Regions from separate parts of the Rhizobium sp. BK049 genome, predicted to be linked through region 2. Evidence: predicted binding sites of a transcription regulator. Region 2 holds the regulator's gene; the other holds the start of a gene.
The links. The regulator PhoB, encoded in region 2, activates phosphate uptake and scavenging genes when phosphate is short. The targets are predictions, from matches to a motif close to TGTCATNNANCTGTCAT.

Region 1: a site for PhoB is predicted at 2,464-2,480, ahead of FHT70_RS23445 (DUF2794 domain-containing protein). Genes of this name have one in related genera too.

The regions. Positions count from the first base shown of each region.
Region 1 is NZ_JACHYV010000025.1:93,828-99,116, forward strand. It holds gene FHT70_RS23430 (ABC transporter permease) at 1-467, shown strand, start outside; gene FHT70_RS23435 (Bax inhibitor-1/YccA family protein) at 640-1,368, shown strand; gene FHT70_RS23440 (GNAT family N-acetyltransferase) at 1,476-2,033, shown strand; gene FHT70_RS23445 (DUF2794 domain-containing protein) at 2,040-2,441, opposite strand; gene FHT70_RS23450 (thioredoxin family protein) at 2,740-3,480, opposite strand; gene acnA (aconitate hydratase AcnA) at 3,826-5,289, opposite strand, start outside.
Region 2 is NZ_JACHYV010000033.1:51,741-57,029, forward strand. It holds gene FHT70_RS26820 (aspartate aminotransferase family protein) at 26-1,225, opposite strand; gene FHT70_RS26825 (GcrA family cell cycle regulator) at 1,650-2,183, shown strand; gene phoB (phosphate regulon transcriptional regulator PhoB) at 2,806-3,489, opposite strand; gene phoU (phosphate signaling complex protein PhoU) at 3,615-4,328, opposite strand; gene pstB (phosphate ABC transporter ATP-binding protein PstB) at 4,373-5,188, opposite strand; gene pstA (phosphate ABC transporter permease PstA) at 5,204-5,289, opposite strand, start outside.

The DNA.
Region 1 (5,289 bases), on a different contig from region 2:
CCGTCACCAATACCTATCCGACGATCACCAGCGTGCGAGTCAAGGACGCGATCGACATCGTCAACCAGCTCGTCGGGCAGCTTGCGACAGCGATCCGTGCCGCGGCATCGGTGGCGCTCATCGCCTCGATTCTTGTCCTGGCCGGTGCGCTCGCCGCCGGCAACAGGGCGCGCACCCACGATGCGGTGGTGCTGAAGACGCTCGGCGCCACGCGCGCCATGCTGATTCGTGCCTTCAGCTACGAATATCTGATCCTCGGACTGGCGACTGCGATCTTCGCACTCTTTGCCGGCGCCATCGCCGCCTGGTTCATCGTCGCCCGCATCATGCGACTGCCGTCTGCCTTCCTGCCTGACGTGGCGGGCCTGACGCTGGTGACGGCACTCGTTCTGACAGTCGGCATCGGCCTCATCGGCACCTGGCGCATCCTCGGGCAGAAGGCGGCGCCCGTGCTGCGCGAGCTTTGAAGCTGTCCCAAGGCCTTCACCTTACGGCGATTTAACCGGCCGCGCCGTTGCAGGCCCCTTGTTTGCAAAGGGCGAAAGCCTCATATTGTCTGCAGGCATGCTGGAGCTCCGCAGCGGCGCCCGGGTCGAGAACCCGACACCGTATCTCCTTCGGAGCTTGTAAGAGGAAACTATGGCTGATCTTCGTAACTATCAAAGCCGCGTCCAGACCGGCGAGATGATTGATCAAGGCCTGCGCGCATATATGCTCAAGGTCTACAACCTGATGGCGCTGGGCCTGGCGATCACCGGCGTGGCCGCATATCTCGGATTCAACTTCGCGGTCCAGGACGGCCAACTCACCCAGTTTGGCGCGCTTCTGTTCCAGTCGCCGTTGCGCTGGGTCGTCATCCTTGCCCCCCTTGCGGTCGTCTTCTTCCTGAGCTTCCGCATTCATCAGATGAGCGTCTCCGCCGCCCAGACCACCTTCTGGATCTACGCCGCCCTGGTAGGGCTGTCGCTCTCGTCGATCTTCCTGGTCTATACGGGCCAGAGCGTCGTTCAGACCTTCTTCGTCACCGCCGCCTCCTTCGGCGCACTGTCGCTTTACGGCTATACCGCGAAGCGTGACCTGTCGGCGATGGGTTCGTTCCTGATCATGGGCCTCTTCGGCCTGATCATCGCCTCGCTCGTCAACATCTTCCTGGCTTCATCCGCGCTGCAGTTCGCGATCTCGGTGATCGGCGTGCTGATCTTCGCAGGCCTCACCGCCTACGACACGCAGCGGATCAAGGAACTCTACTATGAAGCCGATGACGTCGCTGTCGCCGGTCGCAAGGCGATCATGGGTGCACTGACGCTTTACCTCGACTTCCTCAACCTCTTCATGTTCCTGCTGCAGTTCATGGGCAACCGCAGATAACAGGCGCAATGAGATCGAAAAGGCGGCTTCGGCCGCCTTTTTTGTTGCGCCGGTTTCGCAGGGATGATTTTAGAGGAGCCTGCTCTTCCGATGGACCTGCCGCCTCGATGTCCTTCCTCCTGCGCAACGCCGCCCAAGCCGACATCCCCGCCATCACGGAGATCTATCGTGACTCGGTCCTGAATGGCGTTGCAAGCTACGAGATTGCGCCGCCCTCCGAGGCCGAAATGGCCCAGCGTTTTTCCGCGATAGTTAGTCAGCAATATCCCTACATCGCCGCGGCCGATGGGGACGGGAAACTCCTGGGCTACGCTTATGCGTCGGCCTTCCGCACCCGCCCCGCCTATCGCTGGATGGTGGAGGATTCGATCTACCTGGCCCCCGAAGCCCGCGGCCGTGGCATCGGCAAGGCCCTGATGATCGAGCTGATCGACCGCTGCACCGCGCTTGGTTTTCGTCAGATGGTGGCCGTCATCGGTGGCGCGAGCCCGGCCTCGATCGCGCTTCATCTGAAGGCAGGTTTTGTGGAGGTCGGCCTGATGAAGGGCACCGGCTACAAGCACGGCCACTGGCTGGACACGATGCTCATGCAGCGCAGCCTCGGCGAGGGCATGACAACTGATCCGAATCCCTCCACCTACCCCGGTACGCTGTTTGCGGGCTGATAAGAGTTATTTGTCCACGAGTTTCAAGGTTTTGTCGAATACCTTGAGGACCTGGTTCAACTCGTGTCCGCGCTTCAGGATCATGCCGTTGATATTGATCACGGAATAGGCACCCTGTTTGGCGGCAAGCTTCGGGTTCTTTTCAATCCGGAAGAGCGGCATCTCGCCGGAGCGCTTGAAGACGGAAAAGACCGCTCTGTCCTTCAGATGGTCAATGGCGTAATCGCGCCATTCCCCCTCGCCCACCATGCGGCCGTAGATCCAGAGGATCGCATCCAGCTCGCGCCGGTGGAAAGTCACCGGAAGCGGGTCCTTGCTTTGTTTGTATTCCCTGAGATCGACGATGACCGAGGAACTATTGTCGACGGAGCGGCTTTCGCCGTGTCGCAAATCCGGCTGATCTGTCATCAGGTCTCCAAGGCCTCCGCTTGTGACAGGAGAGTGACAGTTTGCCCGAGCCGCCGCAAATTGCAAGAGCGGCGCTCCTCACATTCGCCGCAGGTCCAGTCACGTTCGCTGGGGACCAAGCAATGCTTTCTCCCCTGTGCCGCATTTCAGTCAAAACAGCGCCTCATTTGCGGGAGATTTATGCATCCCGGTTTGGCGCCAGCGCGCCAAAGGGCCCGGCGGAGCGTATCGACCTTAACCCCAGCCCCGAATACGCTCGGCCGGGCCGCCCGCATTTCACCCGTACTCGGGTGAAATATCAGATGCTTTTTCCCGCCATCACCACGGTCGCGCCGAGGATCGCCGCCGGATCGCCGTCGGCCGTGGCCGACTGTAGCAGGATTGCGCAGCCCTCGAGCTGCGGCCGCTGCAAGACGCTCGCCGGTAGCGTCAGACTGGTCGCCTTGCCATCCCACATGCCGACGGTTTCGACGTTGGTGACGCTGTGCAGATAGGAGATCTTCTTTCCGCTGTTTTCGCCTTTCTCAACGTCGATTGTCTTCTCCTTGTCGAAATAGACCATGACGACATTGGCCTTGCCCTGTCCGGCACCGATCTTGATCTCCAGCTCGTCGCCGCGCATCGCCGCGCTGATGGGAACGGTCAGCCCATTGCCTTCGCTGCTGTAGGTGTCGATCTTGCTGTTGATGCCGGTGAGATCGGCGCCGGCCAAATGGCCGCGCCCGTTGACGATGGCTTGCGGCGTATAGACGTTGCTGCGACCCATCGTCCTGGCATAGCCGTACTGCCGCTCGGTATTTTCCTTCGAGCTCAGCGTATCGGCCCAGCCGAGATAATTCCAGTAGTCGATGTGATAGGCGAGCGCGATGACATCGCCTTGGTTCACCAGCTTGCGGAAGGCGGCATCAGCGGGAGGACAGGAGGAGCAGCCCTGTGACGTGAAAAGCTCGACGACGCCTCTCGGCTTGCCGTCTTCGGCATGCAGCGAGCCTGCAAAAGCAACGCCGGCGATCAGCGAAATCAAGAAACGGGGGGACATTCACCTGCACCTCTTTTTCAGCGCCGGCGGCGTTTAGGAACCGAAGGCTCTGAGACATGAACGTACGAATAATCCTTCCGGGTCCAAACGAAAAGTCACGAACGGGTGAGACGTAGCTCGCCCGGAAAGCGCTGAAAACAAATCATCGTGAGCCCCATCGAATACTGTCGCCGCAAAGAGGAGCCGCCGGAAATTGCTCTCCGGCGGCCATTATCATAGCAATCTCCTAGATCCGGATGATTTCAGGCCGATTCGGCCTAAAATCTCAATCCGGATCTACATCAAAGAAGCAGAGCATGATGTTTTCCGAAAACCGCTCACACTTTTCGGCATCATGCTCGACAATCAGGCAGCGAGATCACGCAGAACCGTCTGCAGGATGCCGCCATTGTTGAGGTAGATCACCTCGTCGAGCGTATCGACGCGCGACAGCAGCGGAACTTCCTTCACCGTGCCGTCGCCATAGGTGATCTTGGCGATCTTCCTCTCGCGCGGCTTGATCTTGTCCAGCCCCTCGATGGTGACGAGCTCGTCGCCCTTGAGGCCGAGGCTCTGCCAGGTCGTGCCCTCTTCGAAGACGAAGGGGATGACGCCCATGCCGACCAGGTTCGAGCGATGGATGCGCTCGAAGCTCTGGGCGATCACGGCCTTGACGCCGAGCAGGTTGGTGCCCTTGGCAGCCCAGTCGCGCGAGGAGCCGTTGCCGTATTCGACGCCGGCGAAGATGACGAGCGGCACGCCTTCGGCCTTGTACTGCATGGCGGCGTCGTAGATCGATGTCTCTTCCTTCGACGGGTAGTGGATCGTGTAGCCGCCTTCCTTGCCGTTCGGGCCGAGCATGTGATTGCGGATGCGGATATTGGCGAAGGTGCCGCGCATCATCACTTCATGGTTGCCGCGCCGCGTGCCGTATTGGTTGAAGTCGGCAACGGCAACGTCATGGCCGATGAGGTATGCGCCGGCCGGCGACGCCGCCTTGATCGAACCGGCCGGAGAGATGTGGTCGGTGGTGATCTTGTCACCGAACAGGCCGAGGACGCGGGCGCCCTTGATGTCGGAGACGCCGGTGCCCTTCTTGCCCATGCCGACGAAATAGGGCGGGTTCTGGACATAGGTGGAGTTGTCGTCCCAGGCATAGGTCTGGCCCGGCGGGACCTGGACGGCCTGCCAGTTGGCATCACCCTTGAAGACGTCGGCATACTTGGTTTCGTAGAGTTCGCGGGTGACGTATTTCTGGATGAACTCCTGCACCTCGTGCGAGGTCGGCCAGATATCCTTGAGGTAGACCGGCTTGCCGTTCTGGTCTTCGCCGATTGGCTCCTTGGTCAGGTCCTTCTGGACCGTGCCGGCAAGAGCGTAGGCGACGACAAGCGGCGGCGAAGCGAGATAGTTCGCCTGGACGTCGGGCGAGATGCGGCCTTCGAAGTTGCGGTTGCCGGAGAGCACGCCGGAAACAATCAGACCCTTGTCATTGATCGTCTTGGAGATCGGCGCCGGCAGCGGGCCGGAGTTGCCGATGCAGGTGGTGCAGCCGAAGCCGACGAGGTTGAAGCCGAGCTTATCGAGGTCGGCCTGCAGGCCCGACTTGGCGAGATATTCGCCGACGACCTGCGATCCGGGCGCGAGCGACGTCTTGACCCACGGCTTGGTCTTCAGCCCCTTGGCAACGGCGTTGCGGGCGAGAAGGCCGGCAGCGATCAGCACCGACGGGTTGGAGGTGTTGGTGCAGGAGGTGATGGCGGCAATCGCGACATCGCCATGGCCGAGATCGAAATCGGTGCCTTCGACTGCATAGCGGTTGTTGAGCTG
Region 2 (5,289 bases):
CGTGCGCCCGAAGGCGGCGATCCCTTCAAGCCGTCTTCTTGATCTTGGCGGCGCGGATGCTCTCGGCGGCGCGCTCGAGGCGCACGAGCCCCTCGCGGGCTTCTTCGGCAGTGACCACCAGCGGCGGAAGAAGGCGGATGACGTTGTCGCCGGCCGGCACGCCGAGCAGATGCGCGGCACGGATCGCCTGCAGCAATTCGGCCGAGGGAACCGCAGCCTTGACGCCGAGCAGAAGCCCCTCGCCTCGGATATCCTCGATCACATCGGGATACCGATCCTTGAGCGAGGCCAGCCCCTGGCGGAAGACGAGCGCGACGTCGCGCACATGCTCAAGGAAGCCATCGGCGAGGATGACGTCGAGCACGGCACTGCCAACCGCCATGGCCAGCGGATTGCCGCCATAGGTCGAACCATGCGTGCCGGCCTTCATGCCGGAGGCAGCCTCGGCCGTGGCAAGGCAGGCGCCGAGCGGGAAACCGCCGCCGATGCCCTTGGCAACGGCCATGATATCGGGCGTGATGCCGGACCATTCATGGGCGAAGAGCTTGCCGGTGCGGCCGACGCCGGTCTGGACCTCGTCGAGGATCAGCAGCAGGCCGTTTTCGTCGCAGATCCGGCGAAGCGCCTTCATGAATTCGCCGGTGGCGGGACGCACGCCGCCCTCGCCTTGCACCGGCTCGATCAGGATTGCGGCCGTCGCATCGGTAATGGCGGCGCGGACGGCCTCGATGTCGCCGAACGGCACCTGATCGAAACCCGGAGCCTTGGGGCCGAAACCTTCGAGATATTTCTCCTGACCGCCGGCGGCAATCGTCGCGAGCGTGCGCCCATGGAAGGCGCCCTCGAAGGTGATGATATGGTACCGCTCGGGATGGCCCTTGGAAAACTGGTAGCGGCGCGCGGTCTTGATGGCGCATTCGAGCGCCTCGGCCCCCGAATTGGTGAAGAACACCTTATCGGCGAAGGTAGCGTCCGTCAGGCGCTTGGCGAGGCGCTCCTGGCCGGGGATCTCATAGATGTTGGAGAGGTGCCAGACCTTGTCGGCCTGCTCCTTCAGCGCCGCAACCACATGCGGGTTGCCATGGCCGACGGAGGTGACGGCGACACCGGCGCCGAAATCGAGATAACGCTCGCCGCTCTCGGTGATCAGCCATACGCCCTCGCCTCGCTCGAACCGCAGCGGGGCGCGAGAATAGGTGTCATAAAGCGGCGCGGCTTCAGCCATGGCGCGGGTCTCCCGTTCAATGTTGTCTTGCACGGACTCCGGCTAACAAAACCAGGTCCAAAAAATCAAAAATGCCGCCTTTCGGCGGCGAGCGGTACTATTTCCTTTTCGCGCTGCAATGTCAACAAAACTGGCGCCTTAGCCTATGCAGCAGGCTTGTGCAGCGGCACTTTCGGCCTTCAACAGGCATTATTGCAGAAATGCCACGCAGAGGCAGCAAGTTGGGGAAAACTTGAAATTCGATTCATCCGGATTCCCGCGACTCTTGTCACGGAGTCAGCCTCACACTAGGTTAAAGTTCAATTACTAGACTGCATGCGGCGGAACTAGTCACCAAAATTGATCAAGCGTTTCTTGTTTCGGAGGCTTCCGGGACAACGGTGAGGGATTCTGCCATCACCAACGCAAAAGGTGGAGACAGGGCATGAACTGGACAGACGAGCGGGTCGAGAAACTCAAGAAGCTTTGGGCCGAAGGACTGAGCGCCAGCCAGATTGCTGCGCAGCTTGGCGGCGTCAGCCGAAACGCCGTTATCGGCAAGGTGCACAGGCTCAGCCTTCCCGGCCGCGCCAAGGCCGGCGGCACGGCCACCGCGGCGCGCACGCCGAAGCGCCAGACATCCGCGCCCCGCGCGCCGAATTACGCCTCCCGGATCACCACCCGCACCGTGACCCGTCAACAGGGCGCAACGATGCTGAAGGAAGAGATCGAGGTCGATGCCGTCGAGGAAATGGAATATGTGCCGGCCGGCAATGTGGTCGTGCCGATTTCTCGCCGCCTCGGCCTGACGGAGCTCACCGAACGCACCTGCAAATGGCCGGTCGGCGACCCGCTCAAGGAAGATTTCCATTTCTGCGGCTGCGAGTCCCCCGACAATTCGCCCTATTGCAGCTATCATCAGAAGCTTGCCTATCAGCCGATCAACGAAAGGCGCCGGGCCGCGGCACGGGTCAGCTGAGAAGGCGACATCGCCGGACATAAAAAACGGGCCGAGCGGCCCGTTTTTTTATTCGAGCGGGGAAGTGACCTTTGCGTTTAGCAACCAAGCCAACCCCACACTCCGTCATCCCGGGGCTTGGAGGAGAAGTGGTGCCTGGACAGATAAGCCACGCCAGTGCGATGAAGCTGGTTCTGCAGCGGCGATGGCGCGACGGCTCTGCAGCGGCGATGGATCGGCGGCAAAAACGGGTGCTACAGGTTGCACCACCGGCGCGTTTGGCGAGAGCGCCAACCACGCGCTCCGTCATCCCAGGGCTTGACCCGGCTTGACCCTGGGATCCACAACCAAGCACTCGGCTTCCATAATTTCCCTGCTGTTGGATGCATCCCTGTTCCCGCAGCGCCGGCCGCATGGATCCCAGGGTCAAGCCAGGTCAAGCCCTGGGATGACGGAGGCGAGGTGATGCTGGGACAAGTCGGCTCTGCAGGCGCGATGGAAAGGTGGAGCCGAGACGCATAAGCCTCGCCGGCGCAATGACGCTGGCGACGAAGCGGCTGCGATCGACGACGGCAAGGGGGGCCTCACAAGCCGTACTGCCGTGCGTTTGGCGGGAACGCCCACCCCACACACTCCCTCAGCCTCAGGCTTCCATCGAATAACCCGCGCCGCGGACGGTGCGGATGACGTCCTGCATGTTGGAGAAGTTCAGCGCCTTGCGCAGGCGGCCGACATGGACGTCGACGGTTCGTTCGTCGACATAGATGTCGTGGCCCCAGACGCCGTCGAGCAGCTGCGAGCGGGAAAAGACCCGGCCCGGCGACGACATCAGGAATTCCAGCAGGCGGAATTCGGTCGGGCCGAGGCGGACTTCGCGGCTCTTGCGGTGGACGCGATGGGTTTCGCGGTCGAGCTCGATATCGCCGCATTTCAGCACCGAGGACAGCACCTCGGGGCGGGCACGGCGCAGCATCGCCTTGACGCGGGCGACGAGTTCGGGGGTCGAGAAGGGCTTGACGACATAATCGTCGGCGCCGGTGGACAGTCCGCGCACACGCTCGCTCTCCTCGCCGCGCGCCGTGAGCATGATGATCGGCAGTCGCTCGGTTTCCGGCCGCATGCGCAGGCGCCGGCAGAGTTCGATGCCGGAGACGCCGGGCAGCATCCAGTCGAGGATGAGCAGGTCGGGCGTGCGCTCCTGAAGCCTAATTTCGGCCTCGTCGCCGCGCAGGATGGTATCGACCTCGAAGCCTTCGGCTTCGAGATTATAGCGAAGGAGCACGCTGAGCGCTTCCTCGTCTTCAACAACTGCGACTCTCGGGATCATGCGTGTCCGTCTCCTCGCGCACAAGCCTTAAACTGGGGGTATAAGCAGGCGTCCTGCGCAAATTCAGAAATTGGCTGCGACCTCTTTGCGCGCCCCGAACGGGCGCGCACGCAATCTTGGAAGGATTATTCCGTCGCGGCGCCGACGGTGTTGGCGCTGTCATCCTTCGGGCGATCGCCTTCCGGCTGGGCGCCTGTTGCCATGTAGTAGATCGTCTCGGCGATGTTGGTGGCATGGTCGCCGATGCGCTCGATGTTCTTGGCGCAGAAGAGCAGATGCGTGCAGCTCGTGATGTTGCGCGGATCTTCCATCATGTAGGTCAAGAGCTCGCGGAACAGCGAGGTGTACATGGCGTCGATCTCGTTGTCGCGTTCGCGGATGGCGGTCGCCTTGTCGGCAGCGCGTGTCGTATAGACGTCGAGCACTTCCTTGAGCTGGACAAGCGCCAGCTCGGAGAGATGCTCGAGGCCGCGGGCGAGCTTGCGGGGCACGCCGGTGCTCTGCACGGCGATGACGCGCTTGGCGGTGTTCTTGCCGAGGTCGCCGACGCGTTCGAGATCGGCGGCGATGCGGATCGAACCCATGATTTCGCGCAGGTCCGCCGCCATCGGCTGACGGCGGGCGATGGTGACGATCGCCTTGTCGCCGATTTCGCGCTCGGTATGATCGAGGATCACGTCGTCGGAGATGACCTTCTGCGCCAGCGCGGTATCGCCGTTGACTAGCGCCCGGACGGATTCGGCGACCATCTGTTCGGCCAGGCCGCCCATTTCGGAAATCCGCCTGGAAAGGAACTTCAGATCATCATCATAGGCAGAATAAATATGTGTCGATGCCATGGGGCTTTGTCCTCGAATAAGGGGAAGGCTTCGGATGGCCGTGATCAGCCGAAGCGACCCATGATGTAGTCCTGGGTACGGGGATCGTCCGGATTGGTGAACATCTTGTCGGTGTCGTTCTCCTCGACAAGATTGCCGAGGTGGAACATGGCGGTGCGCTGCGAGACGCGCGCGGCCTGCTGCATGGAGTGGGTGACGATGACGATCGTGTAGTTTTCGCGGAGCTCGTGGATCAGTTCTTCGACCTTGGCGGTGGCGATCGGGTCAAGGGCCGAGCAGGGCTCGTCCATCAGGATGACTTCCGGGCTGACGGCAACGGCGCGGGCAATGCACAGGCGCTGCTGCTGACCGCCGGAGAGGCCCGTGCCGGATTCGTGCACGCGGTCCTTGACCTCGTTCCAGAGCCCGGCGCGCTGCAGGCTGCTCTCGACGATCTGGTCGAGATCGGCCTTCGACTTGGCGAGACCGTGGATGCGGGGGCCGTAGGAGACGTTTTCATAGATCGACTTCGGGAACGGGTTCGGCTTCTGGAAAACCATGCCGACGCGGGCGCGAAGTTCGACGACGTCGATATCCGGATCATAGATATCGTCGCTGTCGAGCGTGATCTTGCCGGTAACGCGGCACCCCTCGATCGTGTCGTTCATGCGGTTCAGGCTTCGCAGGAAGGTCGACTTGCCGCAGCCCGAGGGGCCGATCAGGGCGGTTACGGTGTTTTCGCGGATGTTCAGGTTCACGTCGAAAAGCGCGCGCTTCTCGCCGTAGTATACGGAGACATCCTCTCCGATCATTTTATACGGGACGTTGCTCATCTTCTGATCCAGCGCCTTTTCAACTGCAGCTTCCGTCAGCATGTTCATGATGTTTGACTCCGTTTACCAGCGGCGCTCGAAGCGACGACGCAAGAGGATGGCGCCCATGTTCATGACGACCAGGAACAGGAGCAGGACGATGATGGCAC